One region of the Turicibacter sanguinis genome, then DNA from elsewhere that is predicted to be linked to it. Evidence: riboswitches for the same ligand, from Rfam matches in the RefSeq annotation. Region 1 holds a riboswitch; the other holds the start of a gene.
The links. A riboswitch is a leader RNA that binds a small molecule or an ion and turns the genes downstream of it on or off. The one in region 1 is predicted to bind S-adenosylmethionine.

Region 1 (16,943 bases):
GAAGACAGTGAATTGTTAGATGATGAATTAAAAGAGGTATTATCAGATGAAATTTTAGTTTATGAAATTAATGGCCCATTTTTCTTTGGAGCTGCTGATAAATTTTTAGATTCAATTCAGTCGTTACAGGGGCCATCTAAAGTATTAATTATAAGATTGCGAAATGTACCTGTTATTGATGCTACAGCTGTTCATGCATTAGATTTATTATATGATAATTGTGAACGTTCAAATACGGTTTTAGTCTTGTCTGAAGTCGCAGATCGACCATATCAAGTTATCAAACGTGTTGGTTTAGTCAAACACATCGGTCGCGCAAATGTTTGCCGCGGATTTGAAGATGCGATTACAAGAGCAAAACAACTGATTGCTTAGTAAAAAAAGGTCCCTCTCTTTGGGGGCCTTTTTATGTTAAGAAAAACTTAAGGAATATTGTCGTAATTTCTTAAGTTTTTAATGGTATTTTATAAAAGAAATATGTCTCAGTTCATCACAAAATAAAAAAGCTTCCTAGATGGAAGCTTTTTTTTATTACCTAGGAAAAGGTTAATCTTGATCATTCATAAAGAAATAACGGTCATGTTCAAAATGATTTTGAACATTCATTAATGTTTCTCCAAAACGTTGGAAATGAACAACTTCTCGTTCTCTTAAATAACTTAGTACCTGACGAACATCTTCGTCTGTAGCTAAATCAAGTAAATGTTCATAACTTGCTCTTGCTTTTTGTTCAGCCGCCATATCAGCTGTTAAATCTGCTACTGGATCAGCTTTAAGTGCGACATAACCTGCATTCCATGGAACGCCATTTGGATCAGCTAGGAAAATCCCTGTTCCTCGTCCTGCATAGCTAGTATCAAGACCAGCAGCTTTAATTTCCTCAATACTTGCACCATCTGTTAACTGATAAATTAAAGAGGCCACAATTTCAAGATGAGCTAATTCTTCGGTACCAATATCGGTTAAAGTTGCAATTGATTGTCCTGTTGGCATTGTATAACGTTGATGAAGATATTCCATTGAAGCAGTTAATTCTCCATCAGCACCTCCTAGGGCATCATAAATATCTTTAGCCATTTTTAAATCACGTTTTTTTATATCCACTGGAATTTGTAATCTTTTTTCATATACCCACATTTAATATGTCCCCCTTATTTATTTTTCCATGGCCATGGTTCATCTATCCAATTATACTTTCCTGTTAAATCACTGTGACCGAAATTAAGGAGTGGACCATATTCTTTTTCGTATTGATCTTTTAATGATTGATATTGAGCAGTAGCATTTTTGTAATCAGCTAGTGCTTTTTGATTGCCTGGATGTGTATCGAGAAAAAGTCTTAAATCTACTGCAACTAAACTGATTGCTTGGATGTTACGTAGTAGTTCGTTTTTATTCATAGCGGTTACCTCCTCTTACAGGAACTTTTCTAGGAGTGTAAGGCATGTATAAATCTGCAAAGGCAGTTCCTTGTTGAAGTGTATTAGTAGAATCATTTAAATTTTGATAAGATTGCATTTTAACACAACTAGTTGCGAGTGGAATATTATCGCAAGAGATGAGTGGTGATCCATCAGCACGACCATCTCGATAAGATTGTGTTTTAGTATACACAGGTTGATCGGTATCATCACCATAGTATTCTTTTTCTAGCAAGTATAAGTTATAGTCTTGCATAGTTGAACCTTTTGGTTGTTGTTGAACGCTATAAACCATATTACCGGTTAGTGGATATTTCTCAGTTGTCGTTTTGGTTGTTGTTATTTGATTACTTACAGGTTCTTGGTTTGTACATGGTTGCGCATAAGTTTCAACATAAGTTGTTTTTTTATGATGGGTAGTCGTAGATTGATTCTGTGCAACTGGAACTGATTGAGTCGTTTGTGTTGTTACAAGTTGATTAGTTGGCATTCCAACTTGGCTACTATAAATAGAAGCAGTACCGTATGCTGGATAACTAGCAAGAGGCATTGATTGTGTAGAAATCATTGCATTTTGATAGTTAGGTTGAGTCATATTTTGGTCGTAACTAAGGGTATTATCAACCATATTTGGTTGAGTCACAGCTTGTTGAACCGTAGCTTGGGGAGTCATCATAGGCTGTTGCATCATAGCAGGCTGAGACACAACTTGAGAAGTCATCATAGGTTGTTGCATCATAGCGGGTTGAGTCATAGCTTGAGAAGCTATCATAGGTTGTTGCATCATAGCAGGTTGGGTCATAGCTTGAGAAGTCATCATAGGTTGTTGCATCATAACAGGTTGGGCCATAGCTTGAGAAGCCATCATAGGCTGTACCATAGTAGGTTGTACCATAGGCTGAGAAGCCATCATAGGTTGATAAAATGGCATTGCAGCTACGTTAGAACCTCCACAGGCACGTGACTGATTAGAATTCGAATTATAAATCAACGGTTTGCACCTCCATATTAAACAGTAATTAAAACTAATAAAATCCTCCAAATTTATTAGAAATTCATTACTTATTGGCAACATCTTTGCCTAATTCTAGCATATGATAAAAGTTTAATATGGTGAGTGAGAGACGAATGAGTTTGAATAAAATTGTAATTTTAAATAATATTGCTAAATCGTTTTTATGTTTTTGGCACTGTTTTATCTAATTTGTTCCATTTTATTTTTAAGATAATAGCGATAATTATAAAGGCTATAAAATCGGAGATAGGGAAGGCATACCAGACTCCATTAATTCCTAATGGTGTAAATCTAGGAAGAATAAGAATTAATGGAATCAGAATAATGAATTGTCTGAGAATAGATAGGAATAAAGAGGGGATGGCCTGACCAAGAGATTGAAATAAAGTAGAGGTGACCATTTGAAGTCCGATGGTCCAAAAGAAAAATAATTGTAGTTTTAAAACAAATGATGCTTCTTGCATAATTGTAGTATCTTTTAGGAATAAACTAATCGTTGCAAAAGGAAATAGAATTCCAATGACAGAGGCTATAACTCCAATAACAGTTGTATAAATTAAGGATAATTTAACAACTTGTTTAATTCGGTCTGGTTGTTTTGCGCCATAGTTATAGCTAGCAATCGGTTGCATTCCTTGATTGATTCCCATGATAGGAAGAAAGAAAAAGGAGATAATGCGGTTAACAGTACCGAATGCTGTTAAAGAGGCTGTGCCACCATAGGTTCTAAGAGTTGCATTGGTAATGAGCGCAAATAATGAGCTTGCACCATTTCTTGCGAAAGCTGAAAATCCGACACTAATGATGGACTTGATAATTTCTAAATTGGGAATTAGGTATTTCTTTTCAAATTTGACGATACTTCGATGACTCAAAATATAAAATAGTGAAAAAGCTGTTGCAAGCATCTGTGCGATAATCGTTGCTAAAGCAGCACCTTTTATTCCAAGCTTAAAGATAAAAATAAAAAGAGGATCGAGTGCAATATTAACAAGAGCACCAATTAAGACTGTTACCATTGATATTTTAATATTTCCTTCTGCACGGAAAACGGCGCTTGAAATTAAGGCTAGAGCATTGAATGGAATAGCCCAAATAGACATGCGTAAGTAATCTTTAGCAAATGGAGCTAAATCTTGATTGACGCCGAAAAAATATAAAATTTTATCTGTAAAAAGAAAGGTTAAAATCATTAAGATAATGGAAATTATTAAGGTTAACACGTAGGAATTTGTTGTAATTTGATTTGCTCGGGATTCATTTTTTTCACCGAGACTTCGCGAAATAGCAGAAGCTGCTCCAATTGAAATCATCTGAGCAAAGGCTACATAAAGGGTTTGAATTGGATAAACAATTCCAACCCCACCGACAGCCAAAATTCCAACGCCCTTGCTAATGAATATTGTATCAACAATGTTATAGATACCACTGGCAAACATTCCTAAAAAAGCAGGAAGTGAAAAAGAAAAAAGAAGCTTTCCAACTTTCTCACTTCCTAAAAAATCACTTCTAGATGTCATTCTTTTCACCACGTTATAATTTAATCTTTTTAAAATAGTATATGTAAATTTAAAGAAAAATCACTTTACATAAATTGTTAATTATTGATTGTTAGAAGAGAATGAAATAAAAACGTTTAAAAAATTTTTATTTGGATATATTAAAAAATAGTTTTTTATAGAAAAAAACGTTTTAAAACGGATATTTTTTTACATTTTTTGTTAATTAAAACCATCGTTTACCTAAATCTACCTAATTAATTCCTAAATATTACAATAATTTCTTGTATTAATTGGTAGTTTTTTATCCTATAATCATTTGAAGAAAAAAATATGTATATTTTGTGTATAAAGGAGTGGTACGGGATGGCGAGTCAATTATTTCTTCCGGCAATCGTTATTTTCTTGATTGCATATGGCCTTATTATTTCTGAAAAATTTAATAGAACAGTTATAGCTCTATTAGGAGCAGTTCTGATGTTAGTTTTTCATATCTTAACACAGGAAGAAGCATTAGGCTTTATTGATTTCAATACGGTCGGGCTCTTAATCGGTATGATGATTATTGTTAATATTTTAAAACGAACTGGAATTTTCCAATATGTTGCAATCAAAACAGCACAATTATCTAAAGGTAGTCCATGGAGAATTATGATTTATTTTGCGGTTATTACAGCTATTTCTTCTGCCTTGTTAGATAATGTAACAACTATTTTATTAATTGCACCGGTTACGTTTGTTATTACAGAAACGCTTGGACTTAATGCCATACCATTTTTATTAACCGAGGTATTTAGTGCCAATATCGGTGGATTAGCTACTTCAATTGGAGATCCAACAATCATTATGATTAGTGGAGCGACAGGGCTATCATTTACAGATGTCTTATTTAATTTAGGACCAGTTGTTCTTGTAATTTTTGCAACAGTCTTATTCATCTTAAAATTTGTATTTAGAAAACATTTTGTTATCAGTGATGAGAATAAAGCTAAAATTGCTGAATTCGATGTTTCTAAAACTATTACAAATCCTACGTTGCTAAAAAAAAGCGGGATTATTTTACTACTAACTATCGCAGGGTTTGCAACTCATCATGCACTTGGAATTGAGTCAGCAACTATTGCATTGTTTGGGGCTGGAGTCTTGTTATTAATTAGTAGAATTGATGTTGAAGAAGTTTTATTAGAAGTTGAATGGCCAACGATCTTCTTCTTCATGGGATTATTCGTCATGGTAGGAGCACTAGAAAAAGTAGGGGTACTTGAAGTTTTAGCCAGCGGATTGATTGAGTTAACAGGTGGAAATCTAATGATTACTGCATTACTTATTTTATGGGTTGCAGCTATTGCCTCTGCATTCTTAGATAATATTCCATTCGTTGCAACAATGATTCCTTTAATTATTAATATCGGAACAATGACTGGAATGAATATTGCACCGTTATGGTGGGCGTTAGCCTTAGGAGCTTGTCTAGGTGGTAATGGTAGTATCGTTGGAGCTTCATCAAATGTTATTGTTAGTGGAATGCTTCATAAGAAAGGATATAAATTATCGTTTGGGGATTTTTTAAAGATTGGATTCCCTATTATGATTATTTCTGTTATCATTTCTACTATTTATCTTCTAATCTTTTATGTATAATGTGATTAAATAATTTGATGATAAAGGAGATATATTATGGATAAATTTAATCCGGAATTTACAGGTGCAGGTATTTTTACGAACGCTAGTTATATGCGTATGCAAGCCAATCAACATGAAATGGTTTTACGTCAAATGGGTGGAGAAGTTTTACAACTCCCAAGTAGTTGCTGTTATGTAAGATTCCATATTGGTGATTTCCGCTTATCGTATGTTTACAACATTAACAAATCAAATCGTTACTTCTTAGAACGATTAAAACCATATCCCCTTCCTCTTAAAGAATACGAAAATGAAGAGGATGTTATTGAAACCATTAAAATTGATTTAGAGCAATTTAAAAATGCGGCAAAGAGTAAAAATATTGCCTCATTCATTAAAATCAATCAAGAGTTAAATAAAACCGCAAAGGCTTTTGAAGATTTGTTCTTGTATTACAATGTTGAAAAATTCCATGCAGAATCAATTTTAAATAAAATTCAAGAAATTGAAGATGAAATTAGAAAGACAGCAGAGGAATCGGATTTGATTTATGATAAATCAAATCCAAATTATTTAAGTCATGTCTTTCCTTCTAACGAAGAATAAAGAAAAAGCCATCATACGATGGCTTTTTTTATGGTAATTTTCGCAGGCGCTTTTTCACCTCTGATGCTAAATAGCAAAGAGCAATAATGTTAATGGTTGCAGTTAATCCAACACCGATATCAACTAGTGACCAAATAAGTCCTGCTGAAGCACAGGCAGAGATAATGATGACCACAATCACAATAATTCGTACGAGGAAGAGGACATGATTGGTTTTAAAGAGATATTTGACGTTAGATTCGCCATAAAAATATCCAGTTAAAATCGTACTAAAGGCGAAGAAGAAGATAGCAATTGCTAGAATAATTCCTCCAATTGGACCAAATAAACTTGTTAAAGCATATTGAGTCAGTTCAATCCCATTACTATAGTTATCAGCAACACTGATAGCATCTGTTACCATGATTAAAAAGGCTGTAATAGTACAAATGAATAAGGTTGTAACATAAACACCAAATGCTTGGATATAACCTTGTTCAATTGGAAACTCACTATCTGTTGTTGCAGCCGCGTGAGCACCCGATCCCATTCCCGCTTCATTTGAAAAAACCCCGCGTTTAATTCCTGTAATAATTGTAAACATTACGGTGCCCCCGATTAATGGAGAGGGTTGAAAGGCATCTTCGAGAATTGTAGTGAAGAATGTGGGAATATATGAAAGATGCGTCAGCATAACAAATATCCCAATTCCAATGTAAAATAGCGCCATAATAGGTACGATTTTTGAAGTCATTTTAGCTATGGATGCAGCCCCTCCAAATATAATGCATCCACTTAAAATGGCAAGAAAGATTCCTGTTATAAGCGGAGGGATAGATAATACATCATTAAATGAAGTCGCAATTGTATTAGCCTGAATTGCACTAAAACCAAAAGTATAAGTTAGAATAATAATAATAGCGTAAATGATAGCAAAAGATTTTTTATGTAAGCCATCTTCAATATAGTAGGCCGGTCCTCCAATATACATCTTTCCATCTTTTCGTTTATAAATTTGGGCAAGTGTACTTTCTGCAAACGAAGCGGCAGCTGTAATAAATGCGCTGACCCACATCCAAAAAACACTTCCCGGTCCTCCAATATAAATTCCGAGTGCAACCCCGGCCAAAGAACCTACCCCTACTCGTGCAGCGAGGGCCATAGTAAAGGATTGAAAAGATGAAACACCCTCACTAGTTGGTGTTTTTTTGGTTAAACATTTAATCATTTCCTTAAATCGAAATTGTGCCCCTCTATAATAAAAAGTAAAAATTAAGCTTACGATTAACAAAGTGGGAATTGCTAAGTAAGACCAAATAATGTGTTCTATTTCTTTTATCATATAAGTCCCCCATCTTTTTTTCCATCCTTGTTAACTATCTTATTTATCAACTTAAGAAATTATGTATTAAAAAAACGTAGGAATTCATAAGTAATTCCTACGTTTTAATGATTAAGCTTGTAGTTCTAATAATTTAGCAATGGTACGAACCATAACCCCAGTTCCACCTTTTGGTCCTAAGTCATGAGCTGCCTTTGTATCAGCAGTTCCTGCGATGTCTAAGTGAATCCATGGTGTTTCTTCAACGAATTCTTTTAAGAAAGCAGCCGCCATAATTGCTCCTGGTTTTCCAATTGGTGCATTATTTAAGTCGGCAACATCACTGGAACGTAATGCTTTTTGATCACGTGGATGAAGTGGCATTTGCCAAACGTATTCGTTTGTTAATTCTGCTGCTTTTAAGAATTGATTATAGAAGGTTTGGTTATTTGTGAAGGCACCTGTTGTATCCGTTCCTAAAGCTGCGATAATAGCTCCCGTTAAAGTGGCTAAATCGATAATTTTACTAGCTCCTAAATGTTTAGCAAATGTAATTCCATCTGCTAAGATTAAACGACCTTCAGCATCTGTATTGGTTACCTCAACTGTTTTTCCATTCATCGTTTTAATAACATCACCTGGTTTAATTGCATTACCGCTAATCATGTTATCTGTTGAAGGGATAACTAATAGTAAGTTAACGGGTAGGTTTAAGCGGACAGCTACTTGGAATGCTCCAAATGCTGAAGCAGCTCCCCCCATATCAGATTTCATATTTTCCATTCCAGCGCGTGGTTTTAAACAATATCCCCCTGTATCAAATGTTAAACCTTTACCGACTAAAGCTGTAATGTTTTCAAAACGAGGTGTTCCTTGATATTTAGCAACAATCATTTTTGGAGGTTCAACAGAACCTTGATTTACACCAAGAATTCCTCCCATTCCTAATTGCTCCATTTCTTCTTTTTCAACAATACGAACTTCAAGGTTATGTTCGTTTGCGAACGTTGCAACAGCATTTGCTAAATTAGTTGCTGTTAATTTATTTCCTGGTTCATTTAATAATTGACGAGCACTATTTGTTGCTTCTCCGTAGATAATACCGCGCTTTAAATCTGCTTCAATTGAACATTCACTATGAATGTAGAACTTGACTGGAGTTTTTACTTTTTCTTCTGTTTTATATGTTTCCATCTTATAAGTTGCAAGTGTAATAGCTTCACCACAAATCGTTGCTAACTCATTGATTGAGGTTTGTTTGCTATCAAATGTTTCAAGTAGGATTGTTACATCATCTTTTGCTATTTTTGCAACTTGTCCGATTACTTGGCGGCACTTCTCAGTATTAAAGTCTGTTGATTTTCCTAAACCAACGATATAAACTTTTTTGCTTTCAATTTGTCCAAGTGGATAAATTGGTGTAATCTCTTTGAAAGTAGTAGGAATTAATTTTTCTTCTAAAGAAGCAGATAAACGTTTATTTAACGCCTTATCTAATTGCAAGAATAATGGATGTGTCGTATCGCTAAATACACCAACTACTAAATTTGTTTTTTCATTTTTAAAATTTACTGTTGATTTAAATTGAATCATGTTTCTCACCCTTTCATTTGTCATTATTATAACATAGTTAAAAGTTTCCAGTTTGAAAAAAGCTTATATTTTATACTTTTTCTCATTTTTAGGATAGAATTTTTTTTTACTTTCATTCTAAATCTATTATATTTATTAAAAAATGACTCTCGTTATGAGAGCCATTTGATTCACTATTCAGATACAGGGACAACTGCTCCTTCGTAAGTATCAATAATGAATTGTTGAACTTCTTCAGAGTGTAACACTTTAACTAATGTTTGAATTGCTTCATTATTTTCATTTCCGCTCTTAACTGCAACGATGTTCACATATGGTGACTGTGATCCTTCCATTACGATAGCATCATTCATTGGATTCAATCCACCATCAAGCGCGTAGTTTGTATTAATTAAAACAGCATCACCTTCTTCAGCATTATAAACTTGAACTAGTAATCCTGGATCGATATCTGTTTGGAATTTTAAGTTTTTAGGATTTTCAATGATATTTTCTACAGTTGCTTTGCTAACTTCAACAGAATCATCTAATTTGATTAAGCCTTCTGTTTGTAATAATCCTAGCATACGTCCGTGATCAGCAACTGAATTACTCATGATGATTGTTGCTCCTTCTGGCAATTCATCTAATGATGTATATTTTTTAGAATAAACTCCAATAGGTTCGATATGAATTCCACCCGCATTTACAAGGTTTGTTCCATGCTCAACATTGAATTCTTCTAAATAAGGAATGTGTTGGAAGTAGTTTGCATCTAATTCTCCATTTTCCACCGTTGTATTAGGTAAAACATAGTCTTGGAATACTGTAATATCAAGCTCGATTCCTTCTTCTAATAATAATGGAGCAGCAAACTCTAATATTTCAGCATGAGGGACCGCAGATGCTCCAATAGATAACTTTGTCGTTTCTGCAGGTTTTACTTCCTCAGTTTCTGGCGCTTCTGGTGTAGAAGTTTCTGGTTTTGTGTCATTTTGGCAACCAACTAATGTTAGGGCTGCAGCAAAGCTTAATAAACCTAAAGATAATTTTTTCATATTTAATTCTCCTCCTTGGATTTTGTTTTTATCGTGTTCCCCCACGATTCCTATATAAATCTCAATTTCGTGAAAAATTAAGGATTTATCTAATAGTTACTTAACGTCAGATTTCTTTTAACGTTTATCGATTTTTTTAGTAATAAAATCTCCGAGCATTTGGATGGTAAAGACAATAATTAAAATGATGACTGTCGCTACAAATACAACATCCATGCGATTACGCTGGAATCCATCAAGATAGGCCAAATTACCAAGCCCTCCTGCTCCGATTACACCGGCCATTGCTGTGTAACCAACAAGAGAAATCGTTGTGACAGTAATACCAGATACTAATGCAGGTAAGCTTTCAGGAATTAAAACTTTCCAAATAATTGTCCATATTGAAGCTCCCATTGCGACTGAAGCTTCGATAACTCCTTTATCGATTTCGCGAAGAGCGATTTCTACTAATCGACCATAGAATGGTGCTGCTCCAATAATTAGAGCAGGAAGTGCAGCATTCGGACCTAACATACTTCCGACTAACCATTTTGTGAATGGAAGTAACAAAATAATTAAGATAACGAATGGAATTGATCGGAATATATTGACGAAAGCAGATAAAATACGATTAATCCATTTATTTTCAAGTAACTGATTAGGTCCTGTTAAGAATAAGATTAATCCGATGATAAGACCTAATAAGAAAACACAAATACAAGCAATTAGTGACATATATAGTGTTTCAGTTGTGGCATCAAACATTTTATCAAAGCGTACATTCGGTAGTAATGATGAAATCATCGTGCCATCACCTCAATTTCTACTCCTGCCTCTTTTAAATAATTAAGTGCAGAATTAATATCATTTCCTGTTAGTTGAACGTAAAGTGATCCATAACCACCATCTTGTGTTTGAACAACTTTCCCGTGAATAATATTAATATCAACATCATATTGTCGAATAACGTTTGTGATAAATGGTTTTTCAGCATTTCCTTGGAAGTATTTTAATAAAACAATTTTTCCATCAGGGAATTGTTTTGATAGGGTATCTAACGTATTAAGTGATTCGTCTTCATTGACAACTTGCTTTACAAATCGTTTAGTAACGGAGTGACTTGGGGTTCTAAAGACAGTTAAGACATCACCTTGTTCGATGATACGACCATTTTCCATAATGGCAACATGGTGACAGATTTTTTGAATGACATGCATTTCATGTGTAATTAGAACGATAGTTAAATTGTATTTTCTATTAATTGTGACTAATAAGTCTAGGATTTCGTCTGTTGTTTGTGGATCGAGGGCTGATGTAGCCTCATCACACAGTAAAACTTTTGGGTTATTTGCCAACGCTCTAGCGATTCCGACACGTTGCTTTTGACCTCCACTTAATTGGGAAGGGTAGTTATTTTCTTTCCCGCTTAATCCAACTAATTGAATTAATTCTAGTACACGAGGTTTGATTTCATTTTTCTTAACGCCAGCAATTTCAAGAGAAAAGGCGATATTTTCATAAACAGTTCGAGACCAAAGTAGGTTAAAGTGTTGAAATACCATTCCGATTTGTTGACGTGCTAAGCGAAGTTCTTTAGCAGATACCTTAGTTAGATCTTTTCCGTCAATTGTAACGGTCCCGTCGGTTGGTCGTTCGAGTAAGTTTAACATTCTGATTAATGTACTTTTTCCAGCACCACTGTAGCCGATAATTCCGAAGATTTCTCCCTTTTTAATCTCTAGATTAACAGAATCAACTGCTGTTACTTGGCCGGATGAAGTTTGGAATACTTTTTTAACTTGATCAAGGATAATCATATTCTCTCCCCTTTCCTTAGATAAGTCATTTAACATTGATACAAAAAAACCTTCCTACTTAGATAAGTAGAAAGGTGGACTACATTTGCATGTAATGTCACACTTTCTCTCATCTGTCAGATAAAAATCTGCAGGAATTGGCACCGTATCATTAATTGATGGTTGCCGGGCATCACAGGGCCTGTCCCTCCGCCGCTCTTGATAAGAGTTTGTGTATCTGTATAAAATTTTAGTTTGTTGTGACTTAATACTTATTATAAGGCGTTTAGTTTAAAAGTCAATCTATTTTTTCCATTTTTTAACTTATACAGAAATACATATATATAAGGTAAGAAATTAAAAAATATTTTTTTGTTTAGCGTTCCTAATTTTTTATACAATATTTAATAATTCTAGATTAATTTTAAAATAGGTATATTAAATGAGGTAAATAGATAAGATGTAGGAGCAAGGAAGATTAGAGATGGGGGAGATTTTATTGAATGATTACATTATTGTTATTATTACAATGTCAGTAGCGTTGGCAATGGATGCTTTTGCTGTTTCAATAACACTCGGAATGGATGGAGCTACAAGTTCAATAAGACAGCGCTTGAAGGTAGCGACAAGCTTTGGATTTTTTCAAGGATTATTATTTATTTTAGGAATTATCTCGCTGACAATCGTAAGTGGAAATATTACAACTTATAATCAATATATTGCAGGTGTTATTTTAATCATTTTGGGGTCAAGAATGATTAAAGAAACATTTGAAGAAGAACCAGATAATTGTCCGTATCCGATTTGCCAACAAAAAAAGTGTAGTCAGGTTAAGTGTTTACGAACTGGAAAAACAAATAAAATCACGTTTAGATTATTAGTGATGTTTGGTATTGCGACAAGTATCGATGCGTTAGCTGCTGGAATTACGTATGGACTAATTTATGAGCAGATTATGTTAGCTGTCATTTGCATTTCAGGTGTTGCCTTTCTTTTATCTTATATGGGAGCAACCTTTGGTAGAAAATTAGGTCATATAATTGGAAATAAAGCTAATATATTTGGTGGAATATTAATTGTTATATTAGGAATAAAATCTATATTGTCCTAATATAAAACTTCTTTAGGATGTATCTTAAAGAAGTTTTTTTAGGTGGATAAAAATGTCACAATAAAATTTCAAAATATTAGAGCATATAAGTTGATTTTTTCCATTATCGGCAATATAATAGACAATGTAAAAGATATATACGTTATAACGTTTATGGGGATAGTTAAATGTTATGATGCTATGCAAACCCTTTACAAAATGAGGCTATCTGTTATAAAATCAAAGTGCAGTAACAGGTATTCGAAATTTCAGAGAGAGGTTCAAATTGGACCACAAGGAGGAATTATCATGGAAGCTTGGCAAGGCTTTAAAGGTGAAAACTGGAAAGAAAAAATTGATGTGCGTGACTTTATCAATCAAAACATTACTGTTTATGAGGGTGACGATTCATTCTTAGCAGGACCAACAGAAGCAACAACAAAATTATGGGATCAAGTAATGGAATTATCTAAAGCTGAACGTGAGGCTGGTGGAGTTCTTGATTTAGATACTAAAATCGTATCAACTATTACTTCTCATGAACCAGGATACTTAAATAAAGAGTTAGAAACAATCGTTGGTTTCCAAACTGATAAACCATTCAAACGTTCTTTACAACCATTTGGTGGAATTCGTATGGCTGAAAAAGCTGCTGAATCTTATGGATTCCATGTAGATCCAGAAGTATCTCACATTTTCACTGAATACCGTAAAACTCATAACCAAGGTGTATTCGATGCTTATACTCCAGAAATCCGTGCTGCTCGTAAATCAGGTGTTATCACAGGATTACCAGATGCTTATGGACGTGGACGTATTATCGGGGACTACCGTCGTGTAGCTTTATACGGAATCGACCGTTTAATGGCTGAAAAATTAAATGATCATAACAATACATCTCGTATCATGGACGAAGAAACTATTCGTTTACGTGAAGAGATTTCAGAACAATACCGTGCGTTAAAAGAATTAAAAGAAATGGCTGCGAAACATGGTTTCGATATTTCTAAACCAGCTACAACAGCTAAAGAAGCTATCCAATGGTTATACTTCGGATATTTAGCAGCAATCAAAGAACAAAACGGTGCTGCAATGTCTTTAGGACGTACTTCTACATTCTTAGATATCTATATTGAACGTGACTTACAAAATGGAGTAATCACAGAAGAACAAGCACAAGAGATGATGGACCACTTCGTAATGAAATTACGTTTAGTTAAATTCTCTCGTACTCCAGACTACAATGAATTATTCTCAGGAGATCCAACTTGGGTAACTGAATCAATCGCTGGTATGTCAACTGATGGATTCCCATTAGTAACTAAAAACTCATTCCGTGTATTACATACATTAGATAACTTAGGACCAGCTCCAGAACCAAACTTAACAGTATTATGGTCAACTAAATTACCACAAGGATTCAAAGAATACTGTGCAAAAATGTCAATCAAAACTTCAGCTATCCAATATGAAAATGATGACATCATGCGTCCAATCTATGGAGATGACTATGCTATCGCATGTTGCGTATCACCAATGAAAGTTGGTAAACAATTACAATTCTTCGGTGCTCGTGCAAACTTAGCAAAAGCATTATTATATGCAATCAACGGTGGTAAAGATGAAAAATCTAAAGCACAAGTTGGACCACATTGGGCTCCAATTACTGACGAAGTATTAGATTACGATAAAGTAATGGAACGTTATGATGAAGTAATGGAATGGTTAGCAGATTTATATGTTAATACATTAAATATCATCCACTACATGCATGACAAATATAGCTATGAGCGTATCGAAATGGCATTACATGATACAGATGCAGAACGCGTTTCAGCAACTGGTATTGCCGGATTATCAGTAGTAGCTGACTCATTATCAGCTATCAAATACGCTAAAGTTAAACCAGTTCGTGATGAATTTGGAATCGCAGTTGATTTCGAAGTTGAAGGAGATTTCCCTAAATACGGAAACAACGATGATCGCGTAGACCAAATTGCAATTGATGTTATGTCTTCATTCATGACAAAAGTACGTAAACATAAACCATACCGTGCTAAATTACAAACTCAATCAATCTTAACAATCACTTCAAACGTTGTTTACGGTAAGAAAACAGGAACAACTCCATGTGGTCGTAAAGCTGGTGAACCATTCGCTCCAGGTGCTAACCCAATGCACGGACGTGACTCTCACGGAGCTATCGCTTCAATGTCATCTGTAGCTAAATTACCATTCGAGTCTGCACAAGATGGTATTTCAAATACATTCTCATTAGTACCAAAATCATTAGGACGTACAGATGAAGAACGTAACAAAAACTTAGTAGCAATCATGGATGCTTATGTAAACAAAAAAGGACATCACTTAAATATCAATGTATTTAACCGTGATACTTTATTAGATGCTATGGAACATCCAGAGAAATATCCACAATTAACAATTCGTGTATCTGGGTATGCGGTAAACTTCATCAAGTTAACTCGTGCTCAACAATTAGACGTTATTAACCGTACAATGCATGAAAAAATGTAATTGGGAAGAATAGAAGATAAGGTGATTAGTATGAATGGATATGTACACTCAGTAGAATCTTTCGGAACAGTTGATGGTCCTGGACTTAGATTTATCGTCTTTGTCCAAGGATGCGGCTTACGATGTGCTTATTGTCACAACCCAGATTCATGGAAAATGAAAGAAGGGAAAGTAACGGAAGTTTCAGAAATTGTTGACGAATTAATTAAGTATAAAGAGTTTTTTGAGGCTTCAGGTGGAGGAATCACTGTAAGTGGTGGAGAACCTTTATTACAAATGCCATTTGTGACAGAATTATTTAAAGAGTGTAAAAAACATGGCATTCATACTAACATCGATACTTCAGGTGATTTACATTTCAATACTGAAGAACGTAAAGCACAACTTAAAGAATTATTATCAGTAACAGATATGCTAATGTTGGATATCAAAATGTTTGACGCACACAAACATAAACAGTTAACTGGTAAAGATAATGCACACATATTAGAATTTGGTCGACTTGTATCGGATGCTGGTATTCCAATGTGGATTCGCCGTGTTTTAGTACCAGGATTAACTGATGATGAAGAAGATCTTAAACAAACAGCCGAATATATTAAAACTCTGAAAACAGTTGAAAAAATCGAAGTTTTACCTTATCACAGCATGGGTGAGTATAAATGGACTCAAATGGGGTATGATTATCCATTAAAAGGACAAGAGGCTCCAAGTGATGAAGTTGTTAAACATGCTGAAGAAATTTTAGGTAAAGCAATCTAAATTCCTTCTACCGCTAATCCTTCCTTTTTGTAGGATTAGCGGTTTTTATATGTTAAAAAAGGTTCTATCTCATTATGAGATAGAACCTTTTAACTTTATAATGTTCAAATATTAATAGTTTTTAGCTTGTAATTCAAAGTGTGCTTGTGGATAAGTGCATACTGGGCAAGCTTTAGGTGCTTTTTTTCCATAGTGGATATGTCCACATTCTAAACAAACCCATGCTTGTTCTTCTTCACGCTCGAAAACTTTACCTTCTTCAAGATTTTTTAATAATTCTAGGTAGCGTTCTTCATGGTGTTTTTCAATTTTCCCAACCATTTCAAATAATACCGCGATACGATTTAATCCTTCTTCACGAGCAACTTCAGCGAAGCGAGCATACATATCTGTCCACTCACCATTTTCCCCAGCAGCAGCATCTTTTAAGTTAGTCATTGTATCAGCAACTTCTCCGTCATGAAGTAATTTATACCATAATTTTGCATGCTCCATTTCGTTGCGAGCAGTTTCAAGGAATACGTTAGCAATTTGCTCATATCCTTCTTCTTGAGCTTTAGCTGCATAATAAGTATATTTATTACGAGCCATTGATTCCCCAGCAAAAGCTGTCATTAAGTTTTGTTCAGTTTTAGTTCCTTTTAAGTTACTCATTTTTCTTCCTCCATAATGTAAATAAATGGT
Region 2 (16,943 bases), 990 kb from region 1:
TTTAAAAGTTGTGTCGGATCGAGATGGAAAAGTTATTCCAACGACTTCTAAAGCATATAAAATACTAGGAATTAAAAAACGTCCTCAAGAATTAAAAGTGATTCATGGAATGATGCCAGCAAAACAGATTGTTAAATTATCAAAACAATATGGCGTTAGTATGTCTTGTTTTTTATCTTCTTTATTAATTTATTCGATTTATATGGAAAATGAGAAATTCACAAAGAATAAGCGACCAATTACGGTGACAATTCCATTTGATTTAAGAGCCCGTTTTGAGTCAAATACTGTGCGTAATTTCTTTTCTAATGTGACGGTATCGGTTAATGTTTTAGAGGAGATGAGTTTTGAAGATATTTTAAAGCAGGTATCCATTCAATTAATTGAGGGGCAAGATCAACAAGTTGTGACGCATAAAATTAAAGATAATGTGAGTGCTCAAGAAAATTTAGCCATCCGTTTTGCTCCACTGTTTATCAAAAATACGGTGATGAGACAAATTTATTTAAAGGCCGATCAAGGGGTGACAACCACGTTATCGAATCTTGGGCGTATTGTCTTTTTAGATGAAATTTCACAGTATGTCGATCAAGTACGCGTCATGCTTCCGGTGACACCACATCAACGAATTCGTTGTGGGGTTTGTTCATTTAAGGAGACGTTAGTCGTTAGTTTTACATCATCATTAGAAGAAACTGATATTCAACGATTCTTCTTTAGATTTTTAAAAGATCAGAAAGTTGAAATTACAATTTCATGTAACGAGGAAATAAATAATGAGATATTGTTCTAAATGTCAAATGAATGTAGAAAATGAATTGAAAAGATGTCCTTTATGTGGGGAAATATTGGACTTAGTTGAAATTGAAGTGGTTCGAGATTATCCATCCCGATTTGCAAAGAAACGTCGCGTGCCGATTCGTAAACTGATTGTATTTATGGCCATGGTGATTATTTCGTATTCTTTTATCATCGGAATTTTTCATGATTTTAATTGGAATTGGGTCTTTATTATTGTGTGTTCTACTTTATATTTGTCAGTGAGTGTTATTATTGGCTTAAGAGTGAAAAAAAATATTGGACCAAATATTTTGACGCATGTCTTTGGTGGAACTGTATTTGCCGTTATTTTAGATTATTTACTTGGCTATCAAGGGTGGTCATTGAATTTTGTGTTTCCATTGGCACTGATGGCAGGAACATCTGTCTTTACATTGTTAATTATTTTAAGACCAAAGCGTTTTACAGATTTTGCAAGTTATCAGTTACTGCTTGGCGGTATTGGATTGTTTTTATTAATGCTCGTTTATTTTGAGTTAATTAGTTTTCCAGCGGTTGCAGTGGTTGCAGGATATTACGCCTTAATAACGTGTGTTGGGATGTTTATGTTTGCTGATCGTAAACTGATTCATGAAATAAAAAAGAAATTTCATTATTAAAAAGACTTTACATTCCATAAAATGGATGGTATAGTATCCGTAAGTTAAAAAAGAAATAAAAATGGATTCCTTATCAAGAGAAGTGGAGGGACAGGCCCTATGAAGCTTCAGCAACCGGTACAGTCGTACACGGTGCTAAATCCGACAGATTAATTCTGGCAGATGAGGAGCGCGAGTTGTAAGTTAGACTAAGCGTTCTTCAAATTTTTGAAGGATGACTTAGTTTTTTTATTAATTAAATATAAAACCTTATCAAGAGAAGTGGAGGGACAGGCCCTATGAAGCTTCAGCAACCGGTACAGTTGTACACGGTGCTAAATCCGACAGATTGATTCTGGGAGATGAGGGGATTGTTTATTAGAGGACTCTAATGAGACGGACCCCAGCTTTTGATAAGGGGTCCGTTTTTTTATTTCAACTGACAAGGAGGGAGATAGAAGATGATTGAGTTAAGACAGGTAAGTAAGAACTTTGAAAGTCAAGGGCAAGTGGTTAAAGCTTTACAAAATATAAATTTAAGGGTGAATAGAGGTGAAATCCTTGGAATCATTGGGTATAGTGGAGCAGGAAAAAGTACGTTAATCAGATGCTTGAATTATTTAGAAATTCCAACAGAGGGAGAAGTGTTGATTAATAATTTGGTTCTGGGGCAATTGAATGCGAAGCAATTAAGAGAGGCTAGACGAAAAATCGGAATGATTTTTCAACATTTTAATCTCATGAAATCACGTAATGTTTATGAAAATATTGCTTATCCGCTAAAAGGTCAAGGATTGAATCGTGATGAAATAAAGGAGAAGGTTGATCGTTTATTAAAGCTTGTTGGATTAGAGGAAAAGGCTAATGTCTACCCTAATCAGTTGAGTGGGGGTCAAAAACAACGTGTGGCAATTGCTCGGGCATTGGCAAATGATCCAGAAGTGTTGCTTTGTGATGAGGCGACATCAGCTCTTGATCCTCAAACGACTAAATCGATTCTTAGGTTGTTAAAAGAAATTAATGAACGGTTAGGAATTACGATGGTATTGATTACGCATCAAATGGAGGTTGTTAAAGATATTTGTCATCAAGTGGCGGTGATGGAAGAAGGTGAAATTGTTGAAGTAGGACCTATAGTTGATGTTTTTTCAAATCCTAAAGCAACTATTACAAAGGATTTTGTGGCCAATGTATTTCAGGATGAACGGATTTTTGAGTTATTAGAGTCGAGAGGTTCGTTTGAAGAATTAACAAAACTTGAAAAACTTGTGAAGATTTCATTTGTTGGACAACAGACAGGTAAAGCCTTTATTTCTAATATTTCAAAGTTGTTTGATATTGAGGCGAGTATTTTATTTGGAAGTGTGGAGATGATACAAAAAACGCCCATTGGGCATCTAATTGTCAGTTTACATGGCGATGAGAAATTGATGAGTCAGGCACTACAGTATTTAAATGATAATCAGATTAAAGTGGAGGTGTTAAGTGATGGTCGAGTTCTTTAATCAAATTTGTCCAAATGTGGTCGAGTATTTTCCTGATTTATTAAAAGCACTTAACGAAACGTTATTAATGGTTAGTATATCGGGGATTTTTGCAACGATGATTGGATTGCCAATTGGGGTTGTTTTAGTGGTGACAAGGCAAAATCATTTGGTTGAAAATAAATGGGTCTATTATATCATCGGAAAATTAATGAATGTTTTGAGATCCATTCCTTTCATTATCTTGCTTGCGTTTATTATGCCATTTACGAAGTGGATTGTTGGCACAACGATTGGGTTAAAAGGGGCTTTAGTTCCGTTAATTGTGGGGACGACACCGTTTGTAGCGAGACAAGTTGAGTCGGCACTGTTAAATGTTGATGATGGGGTAATTGAAGCAGCAAAAGCGATGGGATCGAGTCCATTTGAAATTATCTATCGTGTCTTGTTAAAAGAAGGATTACCAAATATCATATATGCACTCACGATTACGATCGTAAGTTTGATTGGATTTTCAGCTATTGCTGGAAGTGTTGGTGGAGGTGGTCTTGGAGATTTTGCCATCCGTTATGGTTATCAATATTTTAAAGGAGACATCATGTTTGTGACTGTTGTCGTTTTACTTGTGTTAGTGTCACTAGTTCAAAGTGCCGGGGAATGGCTCCAACGGAAACTCAGTCATTAAAATAAATCATATTAGGAGGAATTGATCATGAAAAGAAAATTATTAGGGTTAGTAATGTCAGTTTGTTTAGGATTTTTATTAGTTGCATGTGGTAATGAAGTGGGAAGTGATTCGGTTATTAAGTTAGGAATTAATGGCGAAGTTAATTCCATTTGGAAAAGTGTTCAAAGTCGTCTTGCAGAAGAAGGGATTATCCTTGAGTTTGTGACTTTTAGTGATTATAACTTACCAAATACCGCACTAGCCGATGGAGAAATTGATGCGAATGCTTTTCAAACAATCGCATTTTTTGAAGAATTTAAAAGCAATCATAACTTAGATCTAACATCAATTGGATATACCGTTTTAGCCCCAATGGGAATTTACTCATCGCAATTAACGGATGTAGCACAATTACAAGAGGGAGATAAAGTGTCAATTCCAAATGATGCTTCAAATGGTGGTCGAGCTCTATTATTACTTCAAGATGCAGGTTTAATTACATTAAAAGAAGGAGTGGGGATTACGCCAACGGTGAAAGATATCATTGCCAATCCTAAAAAGTTAGAAATCGTTGAATTAGTTGCTCAACAATTACCGCGTTCATTTGAGGATGTGGCAGTCGCAGTCATTAATAATGGGGTCGCTGTTCAAGCTGGCTTATCACCACTTGATGATTCGATTTATGTTGAGAATACAGAAAGTGAAACGGTTGTAAATTACTACAATATCATTGCGGTTCGGACAGAGGATCAGGATAAAGAAGCATTAAAACGTTTAGTGGAAGTCTATCAAACGGAAGAAACTAAAAAAGCTATAGAAGAAGAATACAAAGGGGCATCGATTCCAGCATTTTAGTGAATAGGAGAGAGAACGTATGGAAAATCAAATTCGTCAATTTATAAAGGAACAAGAAGCTTATTTTATCAACCTGAGTCATCAAATCCATGAACATCCTGAAATTGCAAACGAGGAATATTTTGCGTGTGAGTTGTTAACGAATGTTTTAAAAGAAAGAGGATTTGATGTAAAGACAAATATTGCGGGGCATGAAACAGGATTTGTGTCACGATATATTGCTAAAAAACCTGGTCCGGTGATTGGTTTTTTAGCTGAGTATGATGCTTTAGCGGGACTTGGGCATGGATGTGGTCATAATATTATTGGGGTAAGTAGTGTATTAGCTGCTTGCAGTTTAGCACCTTTATTAGAATTAACTGGAGGAGAAGTCATTGTTTTTGGGACACCGGCTGAAGAAGGTGGAAATAATGGGAGTGCGAAAGCTTCGTTTGTTAGAGCGGGATTGTTTGATGATGTAGATGCTTGTATGATGATTCATCCAGGTAATAAAACAGCAATAACAACTAGCTCTTTAGCCAATCATCCCATTGAGTTTGAATTCTTTGGACGTCCCGCTCATGCAGCAGGATGTCCGGAGAAAGGAATTAATGCATTAGATGCCATGATTTTATTTTTTAGTGGGGTGAATGCTTTAAGACAACATGTAACATCTGATGTTAGAATTCATGGAATTATTACACACGGAGGAGATGCACCTAATATTATTCCAGAGTATACGAAAGCGAGATTTTATGTTCGTGCCAATACGATTGCAACCTGTGAAGAAATCACGAATAAGGTCATTCAAATAGCGAAAGGTGCGGCATTGAGTACAGGGTGTGAGGTGAAATATAATACGTATCAAAATATTGTGGAAGATTTAATTGTGTATCCCTTATTTAATGAATTATTTAAAAAGATTGCAACTGAAGTGGGATTGATTGTAGAGGACATCAATCCTAATGAATCAAAAGGTTCAACCGATGCTGGGAATGTCAGTCATGTCATTCCAACGATTCATCCATCTGTAAAAATCTGTGACTCTGAGGTAGTGACTCATACTGAGGAATTTAAGCAGGCAGCGATTTCTAAACAGGGGGATGAAGGGTTGCTTCAAAGCACAGAAATTTTAGCTCGAATAGGATTACGATTATTAAGTGATGGTGAGTTGTTAGCACAAATTAAAGAGGAGTTTGAGTTGAATAAAGTGAGATAACATCAAAAGTTGAATTTATAGTTATATCACTAAAGCACTTGAATATAATAAAGTGATTTAATAATTATAAATTTGAAGATGAGGTGAGAGGATGGGCACTTTTTTCGAACAGTTTGGTAAGAAGGTTACTCAAACAAGTCAAGATGCGATGAAAAAGACAAAAGAATTTGCGGAAATCGCAAAATTAAACACACAGATTAGTGACGAAGAAAAACGATTAAATAAAATATATATGAATTTAGGTCGCTTATATTATCAACTTTATGGAAATCAACCTAGTTTGGAATTTAAAGATTTATGTCTAGCAATTGAAGGAAGTTTAAAGAATGTTGAGCATTATGAGGTAATGGTTAATGAATTAAGAGGGATTAAACGTTGTGAATCTTGTGGGACAGAAATGCCGATTGATTCAACGTTTTGTCAAACGTGTGGAAGTCGCTTAAATGAAGAAAGAGGAAGTGTCGTTGCTGTTGTTTGTGCTAAATGTGGAATGGAAAATGGAGCACAAGCTACATCTTGTATTGGTTGTGGACAACCTTTATAAAAGAAAAATCCCCGGTGATACCTTTCACCGGGGATTTTTCTATATTACCATTGGAATTCTTTCCAATCTTCCGCGTATTTAGAGAATAATTCGTTAACTGCTTTACCAATTTCAGCGTATTCTTCATCTTTTAAGTTAGCTAAGGAAACACGGATTGACCAAGATGGCCCTTCGAATCCACTACCGTTTAATAAGACGATACTGTATCGATCGGCTAATTCGAATAAGAATTCTAATGGGTTACGTTTTTCTTTTAAGTATTTAACGAACTCCTCACCGTATTTTAATTTTGCCCAAACAAGAAGGTCAATTTCATTGTAGTATGACGTACTATATGGATCTTCTTTATAAGATAAGTTATCAAAGTTATCATATAGTAAATGTTTACGACGACGGCAAATTTCTTTCGTTTGTTCTTTATAAACATTTTCTTTATCTAATAAGGCAAAGATAGAGAAGATTGCCATTTGGACCTGACAAGGAGTGGATAATCCAGCAGTGTGGTTAAGTGCAACCTGACGGCTATCTGCTACGATACGATCGATAAATGGAATATTATCTGGATCAGTTGTTAAGGCGCCATAACGTTCACGTAAAATATCTTTTTCATCTTCTGGTAATTTGTTGATTAAGTGATTGAAGACATTGTCTTTTTCTAATGCGATAACCCCTAAACGCCAACCAGTGACACCGAAGTATTTAGAGTACGAATAAACTCCTAATGTGTTGTAAGGAAGGGTACACATTAATGATTTGAAATCGTTAGAGAATGTACCATATACGTCATCGGTAACAATCATTAAATCTGGATTTTGACGTTGTACGACTGATTTTAAGTAATACATAGACTCTTCGTTGATTGCAACTGACGGTGGATTACTTGGGTTAACAACACAAGCTAATTTGATGCTAGTATCTGCTAATTTATCTAACTCTTCTTGCGGATATTGCCAAGTATGACGGCCTTCTTCACTAATTTCTGAAGCATAAATTTTTACGATATCGAAATGATAACGAGGTAAGTTAGCAATTTCTACATAAGGGGTAAAGATTGGAACGAATAAGGCGATTTTATCTCCTGGAGATAAAATGCGGTTGGCAATTAGTGAGTCGAAGATATAGCACATTGCGGCTGTACCACCTTCAACAGCGTATAATTGGTGAGTAGATGTTTCGGGATTCCCACCCATTTCTTTAATCACATAATCTTTCACAACTTGTTCGATATGGATTAACATACGATCAGGAACTGGGTAGTTGTCACCGATAATAGCATCAACTAATTCAAATACCCAAGAATCTGGATCAAATCCTTTATCTTTAATACCATATTCAATGATGTTAGATAGTAATTCAATACCAGGAGCATCTTTATGATTTCTTACATAAGAGGTGAATCGCTCATAAATTCCTGGTTTTTCAGGCATACCAGCTAAATCTTTTTCATGCCAAGTACGTTGTGTTTCTTCAACGGCGAATTGTCCAAGAGTGAAGAAGGCTTGACGTGGAGTGGCAGCTGTCCAGTTAGGATTTCCGCGTCCTGCATTGAGCATAATACGGACACCTTTTTGTTCAGATTGTTTAGCCATATGAATTAACTCATCTTTTAATTCAAATGGGCTTAAGTGTTGTACTCTTTCAATGATATCATTGATTTTTTTACGCTTAACTTCAGCTCGTGTAGTCATACAAAACTTCCTTTCAAATTTTGTTTCAAGATATTAATAAGGTTAGGAGAAGAAAATAATAACCAAGGATCCCCAAACAGTTAATAAGATATTACCAACAGCGTAAGGAACGGTGTATCCAAGTACGGGTGCATTACTTTCAGCTTTCTCAGTAATAGCCCCAATTGCCGCTGTTGTTGTTAAAGCTCCTGCAGTTGCTCCTAGAGCAATTGGAGCTGAAAATTTGAATACATATTTTCCAAGAAAAATTCCCGCGAATGTTGGAATAAGTGTCACCACCACACCTGCTAAGAAGAAACTGATCCCTGATGATCTTAAACCAGAAACGAACCCTGGACCGGCATTAATACCGACAACAGCAACGAAAGCAGCAAGACCAACATTACTTAAGAACCAAGCAGTTCCTTTTGGAATACGACCAATGGTCGGACGACGAGAATGAATTAGTCCAAAGATTAATCCCATAATCAAAGCCCCACCACTTGTAGATAAGCTGATTCCAACATGGCCAATCGTGAGCGCCGGTATCCCAATTAATCCACCAATTAAAATCCCTAAACCAACGAAAATCATATCCGTTTCATCTGAATCACGTGCTGGTTTTCCGATTTTGTACGCTAAAGCTTCTACATCATCAACAGGTCCTGTTAGTGTAATCACATCTTTCTTTTTAATAACTGTTTCGTTATTATAAGGGATTTCATCTCCTGTACTTTGAAGTTTAGAGATAAAAACACCACGTGTTAAAGTGTTGTGACGAACCTCACTAATTGATTTTCCAGTAATTTCACTATCTTTAACATAAACAGCCACTGTTTCAGTTGGAAAGTTAATTAACGTATAGTCTGAAATTTCTTGCCCAATCTCTAGAAGGTTAATTTTAGAGACATCTCGTTCTTTAAAAGAAAATGCAACGCGATCATTTTTTTGGATAATTTCATCCTCATTTGGTCTGAAGACATCATTCCCACGTTTCATTCTCACCATAAATAGACGAATACCTTCTGTGGCAAGTTTGTGTTCAACTGCTTTTACAGTTTGTCCAATGTAGCAATCATCAATGATATAAGCGCGATAATCGACATCTCCTGCACGCGAATTTAAAAGTTTTCCTTCAAGTGCATCTTTAGACGCATTATCGATTTTTCGACTTTCTTCAGCTAAATCAACTCCATAAATTTTTGGACCCAGTGTTGAAAGAACAAAAGCGCATCCGATGGTACCAAAAATGTAAGTGACGGCGTAACCGACTGGAACGAAATCACTCATGGATTTAATATCAGCAGCTGAGACTGATAGCTGACTAATCGAATCTTGAGCAACCCCGATAACAGCAGATTGAGTTAAAGCTCCCGCTGCGAGCCCTGCGGCTTGTCCAGCGTTGTAATGAAGGATTTTTCCAACGATAATTGTTGAAATGAGTCCAATTACGCAGACGATAACTGAAAAAATAACTTGTGGAATTCCGTCTTTTTTGAGCCCTTTAAAAAATTGAGGTCCTGCATTATAACCTAGAGCAAATAAGAAAAGAAGGAAGAAAACTGATTTTACAGTGGCATCAATCGTGATGTTTAATTGCCCGATGATAACCCCTGTTACTAATACCCCAGTAACGGAACCGATTTTAAAGGTACCGATTTGGATTTTTCCTACTGCGTATCCAATGGCTAGCGTTAAAAAAAGCGTTAGTTCTGGATGTGAGCGTAATGCATCGATAAACCATGTCATAGTAACTACCTCATTTACTAGATTTTTAAAAATGACAATAATATTATTATCTGTGCTAGTAAATTTATGCTGTCTTTTAAGGATTCCCAACAATTTACTACCCAATGTTTGGTTTAAATTTGAAAATCAATATAAACTAATAAAGATATAATTTTAAAAAAGAGGTGTTTAAATGAATTTTTATTTAATGCCACATCCACCGATTATTATTCCCGCTATTGGAAAAGGGGAAGAATTAAAGCTTTATAAAACGACATTAGCCTGCAATCAAATTGCCGAGGAAATATCAAAGCTTAAACCTCAAACCATCATTATCATTACTCCCCACGGGCCGATGTTTTCAGATGCCATTTGTATTTTAGATGATGAAAAAATAGAAGGTGACTTATCGCAATTTCAATGTCATGATGTGAAGATGAGTCTAACATTCGACCGGGAGTTAAATGAATTAATTTTGAATTTAAGTCAAAACAGAAATATTCCAGTTGTCTCAGTTGATCAACATCTTTTAAAAATGTATCATCGTCGATTTCAACTAGATCACGGAGTTGTTGTTCCTCTTTACTTTATAAATGAGCAATATCGAGACTATCAATTAGTTCATATTACTTATGCTCCATTAAAAGATCGTCAACTTTATGAATTTGGAATGGTTTTACAAGAAGCAGTCAAACAATTAGACCGACAGGTTGTCATGATTGCGAGTGGTGATTTATCACATAAATTAAAAGAAGCAAACATGAAGTATGGCGAAGAGTTTGATCGCCAGTTTTTAAACCACCTAAAAAAAGGTGAGCTTTTAGAGCTTTTTGAATTAGATAAAGAAGTGGTCTACCAGGTGGCAGAGTGTGGATTACGCTCGATGAAAATTATGAGTGGTGCCATGGATGGTGGAAAGTATGAAGGTAATGTGTTAGCTTATCAATGTCCTTTTGGTGTCGGTTATGGAACGGTAAAGTTTAATTATTTAGGAGTAGGGATAAAAGGATTAAAATATATTGAGAAAAAGCCTAAAATTAAGGCAGTATCGATTTTACAGAAAGAAAATCCCTATGTTTATGTTGCACGTAAAGCGTTAGAGGATTATTTTCAACAAACTAAAACGCTGTTAACACAGGAAGATTTACCGAGTGAAATGTTTGTTAAACGGCAAGGTGTGTTTGTTTCCTTAAAAAAACAGGGTCAATTACGTGGTTGTATTGGAACCATTTTTCCAACAACTGATTGTGTAGCAACAGAAATTGTAAGAAATGCGATTGCAGCGGCAACACAAGATCCTCGTTTTATGCCAGTTGAGGAAGAGGAATTAACCGAGTTAAAGGTTTCCGTTGATGTCTTAACCGAGCCTATTTCTTGTTCTAAAGAAATGTTGAATCCTAAAAAATATGGGGTCATTGTTAGCTGTGGAATGAAAAAAGGGGTATTATTACCTGACTTAGAGGGGATTGAAACAGTCGAGGAACAACTATCAATTGCCTGTCGTAAAGCGGGGATTGGTGAAACTGAATCTTATGAAATTGAACGATTTGAAGTGATTCGCTATCAAGAAGGTGATTAAGATGGATGCTCCTGTTTTGTTTTATAAAGGAAAAAAAGATTTAATTCAGTGCGAATTATGTTCACATCTTTGCATTTTATCGGAAGGAAAGTGGGGGAGGTGTAAAGTTCGGACGGTTCATGATGGACAATTAATTGCAACTAATTTTGGTAAAGTTACCTCAGCAGCTTTTGATCCGATTGAAAAGAAACCCTTGTATCATTTCATGCCAGGGACTTGTATTTTATCGATTGGAAGTTTTGGATGTAATATGACCTGTTCTTTTTGTCAAAATTATGAGATTTCACAACATCAACCTCATTCAAAGACTTTACCGGTTGAACAGTTATGCCAGATTCTTTCTGAACAACCCAATCATGTTGGCGTCGCGTTTACCTATAATGAACCTTTCATGTGGTATGAGTATGTCTATGAAGCCGCTAAAAAAATTAAACAAACAATGCCACATCAAAAAATTGTGATGGTCACGAATGGCTATATAAATCAATCGCCATTAATGAAGTTATTACCGTACATTGATGCCATGAATATTGATTTAAAAGGATATACCAATCAGTATTACCGTAAAATTTGTGGAGCAAAATTAAACCCAGTTCTTGAAACCATTAAGCTAGTAGCGAATAAAGTACATCTTGAAATTACAACGTTGCTAGTGAGTGATGAGAATGATTCACTTGAGGAAGTCAAGGAAATTGCAAAATTTATTGCCAGTATTAATCCTAATATTCCGTTTCATTTAAGTCGATATTTTCCCAAATATAAATTAAATCATCAAGCAACGGAAATAGAGGTGTTAATAAAGGCGAAAGCGATTGCTCGAAATTATTTGAATTATGTTTATATTGGTAATGTTGCTAATCTCAATCAAAATACTTACTGTCCCGATTGTCAGGAGTTGTTGATTGAGAGAAATTTATATGAAAGCAAAGTTTTTTTAACTGAACCCAAGTGTCCAACCTGTGGAGCAAAAATTGAAATGATATTAACTTAAAAACTAAATATTGTTAAAAAAAGTGTGTTATTTTTGACTTTTTCTCAAGAAGAAGATAAAATATTTTTTGTCTTGAGAGGAGAGATATTTATGATGAAAAAATTGGTTAATACCGCTTTTACTTACACAGTAGTTGCGTTAGTTTGTGGGGTTATTTATCGTGAGTTCACAAAAATGGTAGGATTCACAGGCCAAACGAATTTATCATTATTACATACCCACTTATTTACACTTGGAATGTTATTTTTCTTAGTGGTGTTAGCTTTAGAAGCAATCTTTAAAGTAAGTGAGCAAAAAATGTTCAAGTGGTTCTTTATTATTTATAATATTGGATTAGTTTTATCAGCAATGATGATGGCTGTTCGTGGATTTTTACAAGTTCAAGGAACAGAATTATCAAAAGCATTAAACGCTTCAATTTCTGGTATCTCTGGGATTGGACATATTGGTTTAGGGGTTGGATTAGCTTTATTCTTTATTGTTTTAAAACGAAGTGTAGCGACAAAATAAAAAAAGTGATGCAAATCTCATTTGCATCACTTTTTTTATGAAGATAAAGCCGTTCTGGGTGGATAATTGGTTTTATCTTTTGATAAAACGATATGAACAATCATTGAAATGATCCCACTTATTAATAAGAATGAATAAAAGCTAATTCCACGACATAATAACATAGCTGGAACTAATAGATGGCTTGCAAAAAATAATTTAAAGACACTCATAAAGGCATTTTCTGAAGCTCCGACTGCACCTGGTAAGGGAATAGAGGAAACAGCTAATGAAACGAGTGCTTGTAAGGAAATAATTTCAAGCATAGTATATGTATTTAAATGAAAGGCTTTGTAGACGAAAAATGGAACAAGATAAGTGGCAGTTAGTTGAATCGTTGTTGTCAATACAATTTGAAGTAGTAAAAGGGGTTGCGTTTTAATGTAAGCTGCGCCTTTTGTATATTCTAAAACGAGTGTTTCTAGTTTTTGACGGGTTGCTTCAACATTTTTTAGAAGTTTCATTTTGGCCAATAAGGTCGTTAAAAAATTAATTAACTGATAAATGAATTTTTTAGAAAACATTGCCATCAAAATTGCAGTCGTTAAAATTAAATTAATAGAGACACTAAAGATTAAGAAATATTTAATTCCATTTAAGTTAGTCATGAGAAAGTCATGATTGACTAAAAAGAGAATTCCACCATATAACATCATGACAATTTGATAAACGACGGTAATAATTAATAAATTTAAGGAAGAGTAAGAAAGATTAATTTTTGCTTTACTCATATAAAACATTTGAGCGGGTTGGCCTCCAGATGAAGAGGGGGTAATCGAACTAAAGTAGAATCCTACGAAAGCAAACCCTAAACATTTAAGATATGAAACCTTTTGTTTTAAAGCTTTCATAATGGAAAAAGTATTCATTGCTTCGCATGCCACAAAAATAAACATCATAGCAAGTCCTAATAGAATGTAAAATGGATTCACCGTTTTGAGTGCTTGGAGAAGCGAACTGATGGATTGATCTTTGAAAATGAAATAACTTGTCAAACCCATTAGGAGTATCATAAATAAAAGACTTAAAGATTGCTTTGTTTTACTATTCATAAAGAACTCCTTTCTAGTGTAATGAAGTGATAACCTTGTTGTTTTAAATGTGGAAGTGTTGTTTTTAATGCCTCAAGCATACGTTTTGGGGCTAAAGGATCGGCATAGGCGCCATGTCCTGAATCATGTAAACATAAGATAGAGGAGTCATTAATTGAATTCAAAATTTTATTTTGAAGAATTAAGCTCATACTATTGTAATCCCAATCGTTAACCATTAAATTCCATAATATCATGGTTAAATCGTGTTTTTTTACAAAGTAATAGGTGAAAAGATTCGTATGTCCCCACGGGGGACGGTAATAATGAGATTTTACACCGATTTCTTCCATGATTTCAAGGCTTTTAGAGAAATCTTTTTTAGTATAAATGTAACTATAAAACCAAGCGTTTCGATGATTTAATGAATGAAGGGCAATCGTATGTCCCTCCATTTGCATACGTCGTACTAATTCAGGGTGTTGCAAAGCATGATCAGCGACGACGAAAAAGGTTGCTTTAATTTGATGTTGTTTCAATAAATCTAATAGTTTTGGGGTATACAAAGGGTTGGGGCCATCATCGAATGTTAGCATAATTCCTTTTTTTGGTGTCGATTTTATCACATTTTTATTAATCATCTTATTATAATATGTTGGTAAAATAGAGTGGATCATAAACAAAATGATTAAAATTGTAGAAAATAGTTTCATGATGCATACGCTCCTAACTGTACAGATAAAATAATCTCTTCTAATGCATTTTTATCAAATTGTTTTTTTAATTGTTGCATGTTGCGTTTAATCTCATCTAAAGCCTTTGCATCATAAATAAGATTAGAAACCATTTCAATATAATCTGTTTGCTTTTTTTGAATGACATGTCCAAGGCAATGAAGTGAAATAAAGTTCGCGTTATTTACTTCCTGTTGTAAAAATGGTTCAAAGACAAGCAACGGAATTTCAGAATTAATCGCCTCAAATACCGTGATTCCACCTGGTTTAGAAATCATTAAATCAGCTTCTTGCATAAATTTATATACCTGGTCCGTAAATCCAATGACCTCAATATTTTGGTATTTATTATGCAATAAATTAAAAAGACGCTTGTTTTTCCCGGTAATTACCGTTGTTTTAACATGATTTAATTGATTTAGTGCTTCATAAAAAGATTCGGATTTGGGTAAGAGACCAAGACCACCTCCCATAATTAATAATTTCTTTTCATAGCTGTGACTATTTTTAAATGAAGACTCAATCGGTTCATTGAATTCGCGCTTAACAGGGATCCCGATGACTTGTATTTGACTGGCATGCACGCCTTTATTAATAAGGTCCATTTTGATAGAAAGAGAAGCAACTAAATAATAGGTTGTATTTTCATTAATCCATTCACAGTGACTACTTACATCAGTGATACAGGTAACAAAGGGAATTCTTTTTTTCGATTTTTTATCATAGTGAGACAATAACTGAGAACAAAACGGAACGGTTGAAATAATTAAAGTTGGATTTAATTCATTTATTAATTGCTGAAGAGAACGTGAAAAGTAGTCCACTAAAATAGGTTTTTGATTAATTTCCCCTTTTTCTGACAAACGATAGAAAAAGTTATAGCAAGTACTGGCTCGATTAATTAATAAATTAAAACTTTTATACAGGATATTTGAAACTCTGGGAGCTGAATATTCAAAAAAATCAACAATTGAAATTGAAGCATTTGGAAATTTTTGTTGAATTTGCTGTTCGATTGAATGCGAAGCAGAATAATGTCCCATTCCAAATTTAGCAGTTAAAATTAATATTTTCATTTGACATTCTCCTTTTTCCTTTTCATACGAGTATTATAAAAGTTAAATCTTTAGAATTAAGGAGAAAAAGTCTTAAGAAATTTTAAAGATTCTCTAATCAAACCTTAAGAATTAAGGTGATAATTCGAGATTAATGCATATTGTAATAAAAGTATGGATGATTGTCATACTATATATAAATAGAAATATCATTCATCATTTTATCATTCGTCTTAGTATTCAAACTTTTTTGAATACTAAGACGAATGATAGTCGAGGGGTCATTTTACAATAGAATTTAAAATCGTGTGGGTCACTTTAGTAGTGAGTATAGTAAGATTCCTACGCTAGTAGGATATAACATCCTCGATGGTTACGGAAAATAAAAAATTTTTAAGTGTCAAACATTTATCTAGAGTTATAGATAAAGATTATTTTTTTAAAGGAGGGATATGGTGAGGGATATTAACTCTTACATCACAACCATAAAAAATCAGATTGAGAAAAACCACGATGAGATTTTGTCATTAAGTCATGAAATTCATGATAACCCTGAAATTGGGAATCAAGAGGTAAAGGCTTGTAAATGGCTAACCGATTTATTAATCAAGCATGGATTTGAAGTGAAGGTTAATATTGCGACTCATCCGACGGGTTTTATTGCACGTAAAAAAGGGCAGAATAAAGGGCCTGTTATTGGATTATTAGCTGAATACGATGCTTTAAAGGGCTTAGGTCACGCGTGTGGACATAATATTATCGCGATGACGAGTGTAGCGGCAGGGATTGCACTTGCCCAAATCATCGATCAAACAGGTGGAGAAATTGTGGTGTTTGGAACGCCGGCTGAAGAGGGTGGACCTCATGGGAATGCAAAAGCCTCTTATGTTGCGGCCAATTTGTTTGAAGGTGTTGATGTTTGTATGATGATTCATCCTTTTCATACAACAGCTAAAACCCAGCCGACACTCGCGATTGTTCCGATTGAATTTGAGTTTTTTGGAAAAGCTTCTCATGCAGCCTCTGCACCTGAACAAGGGGTTAATGCCTTAGATGCTATGATTTTGTTTTATAACGGTGTTAACGCACTTCGTCAACAAAGTCCACGTGATGTTTTATATCATGGGATTATTACTCATGGCGGTGAAGCACCTAATATTATTCCAGATTATACAAAAGCAAGTTTTTATATTCGAGCTGCGCATCACGAAACTTGTTTAATTTATAAAGAAAAGATTTTACACATCGGAAAAGGTTGCGCTGAAGCAACAGGATGCGAGTTTAAGTATAATGATGATTTTAATCAAGTTCATGAGATGTTAATCTGTGATCGATTTGAACAGTTATTTATTGAAGAAGCAAAGAGATTAGGGTTAGAAGTTAAGTTAGAAGGTGCTAAAAGCATTGGTTCAACGGATGCCGGAAATGTGAGCCAAGTGGTTC

Region 2: another riboswitch for S-adenosylmethionine. It lies ahead of HLK68_RS09130 (methionine ABC transporter ATP-binding protein); the one in region 1 lies ahead of HLK68_RS04435 (methionine ABC transporter ATP-binding protein).

Annotation. Positions count from the first base shown of each region.
Region 1 covers NZ_CP053187.1:899,243-916,185, reverse strand. The annotation lists gene HLK68_RS04490 (SulP family inorganic anion transporter) at 1-375, shown strand, start outside; gene HLK68_RS04485 (manganese catalase family protein) at 547-1,137, opposite strand; gene HLK68_RS04480 (spore coat protein CotJB) at 1,152-1,400, opposite strand; gene HLK68_RS04475 (spore coat associated protein CotJA) at 1,393-2,412, opposite strand; gene HLK68_RS04470 (MATE family efflux transporter) at 2,598-3,956, opposite strand; gene HLK68_RS04465 (ArsB/NhaD family transporter) at 4,302-5,576, shown strand; gene HLK68_RS04460 (hypothetical protein) at 5,613-6,164, shown strand; gene HLK68_RS04455 (alanine/glycine:cation symporter family protein) at 6,193-7,485, opposite strand; gene HLK68_RS04450 (leucyl aminopeptidase) at 7,597-9,057, opposite strand; gene HLK68_RS04445 (MetQ/NlpA family ABC transporter substrate-binding protein) at 9,231-10,094, opposite strand; gene HLK68_RS04440 (methionine ABC transporter permease) at 10,212-10,880, opposite strand; gene HLK68_RS04435 (methionine ABC transporter ATP-binding protein) at 10,877-11,893, opposite strand; SAM riboswitch class I at 12,000-12,101, opposite strand; gene HLK68_RS04430 (manganese efflux pump MntP) at 12,357-12,983, shown strand; gene pflB (formate C-acetyltransferase) at 13,272-15,497, shown strand; gene pflA (pyruvate formate-lyase-activating protein) at 15,528-16,259, shown strand; gene rbr (rubrerythrin) at 16,371-16,913, opposite strand.
Region 2 covers NZ_CP053187.1:1,888,475-1,905,417, forward strand. The annotation lists gene HLK68_RS09120 (hypothetical protein) at 1-793, shown strand, start outside; gene HLK68_RS09125 (DUF6320 domain-containing protein) at 777-1,439, shown strand; SAM riboswitch class I at 1,507-1,608, shown strand; SAM riboswitch class I at 1,686-1,787, shown strand; gene HLK68_RS09130 (methionine ABC transporter ATP-binding protein) at 1,880-2,923, shown strand; gene HLK68_RS09135 (methionine ABC transporter permease) at 2,907-3,587, shown strand; gene HLK68_RS09140 (MetQ/NlpA family ABC transporter substrate-binding protein) at 3,615-4,424, shown strand; gene HLK68_RS09145 (M20 family metallopeptidase) at 4,444-5,622, shown strand; gene HLK68_RS09150 (zinc ribbon domain-containing protein) at 5,714-6,166, shown strand; gene aspD (aspartate 4-decarboxylase) at 6,211-7,854, opposite strand; gene aspT (aspartate-alanine antiporter) at 7,897-9,582, opposite strand; gene amrA (AmmeMemoRadiSam system protein A) at 9,755-11,140, shown strand; gene amrS (AmmeMemoRadiSam system radical SAM enzyme) at 11,142-12,131, shown strand; gene HLK68_RS09175 (DUF2871 domain-containing protein) at 12,222-12,641, shown strand; gene HLK68_RS09180 (lysylphosphatidylglycerol synthase transmembrane domain-containing protein) at 12,677-13,732, opposite strand; gene HLK68_RS09185 (polysaccharide deacetylase family protein) at 13,729-14,424, opposite strand; gene HLK68_RS09190 (MGDG synthase family glycosyltransferase) at 14,421-15,521, opposite strand; gene HLK68_RS09195 (M20 family metallopeptidase) at 15,953-16,943, shown strand, end outside.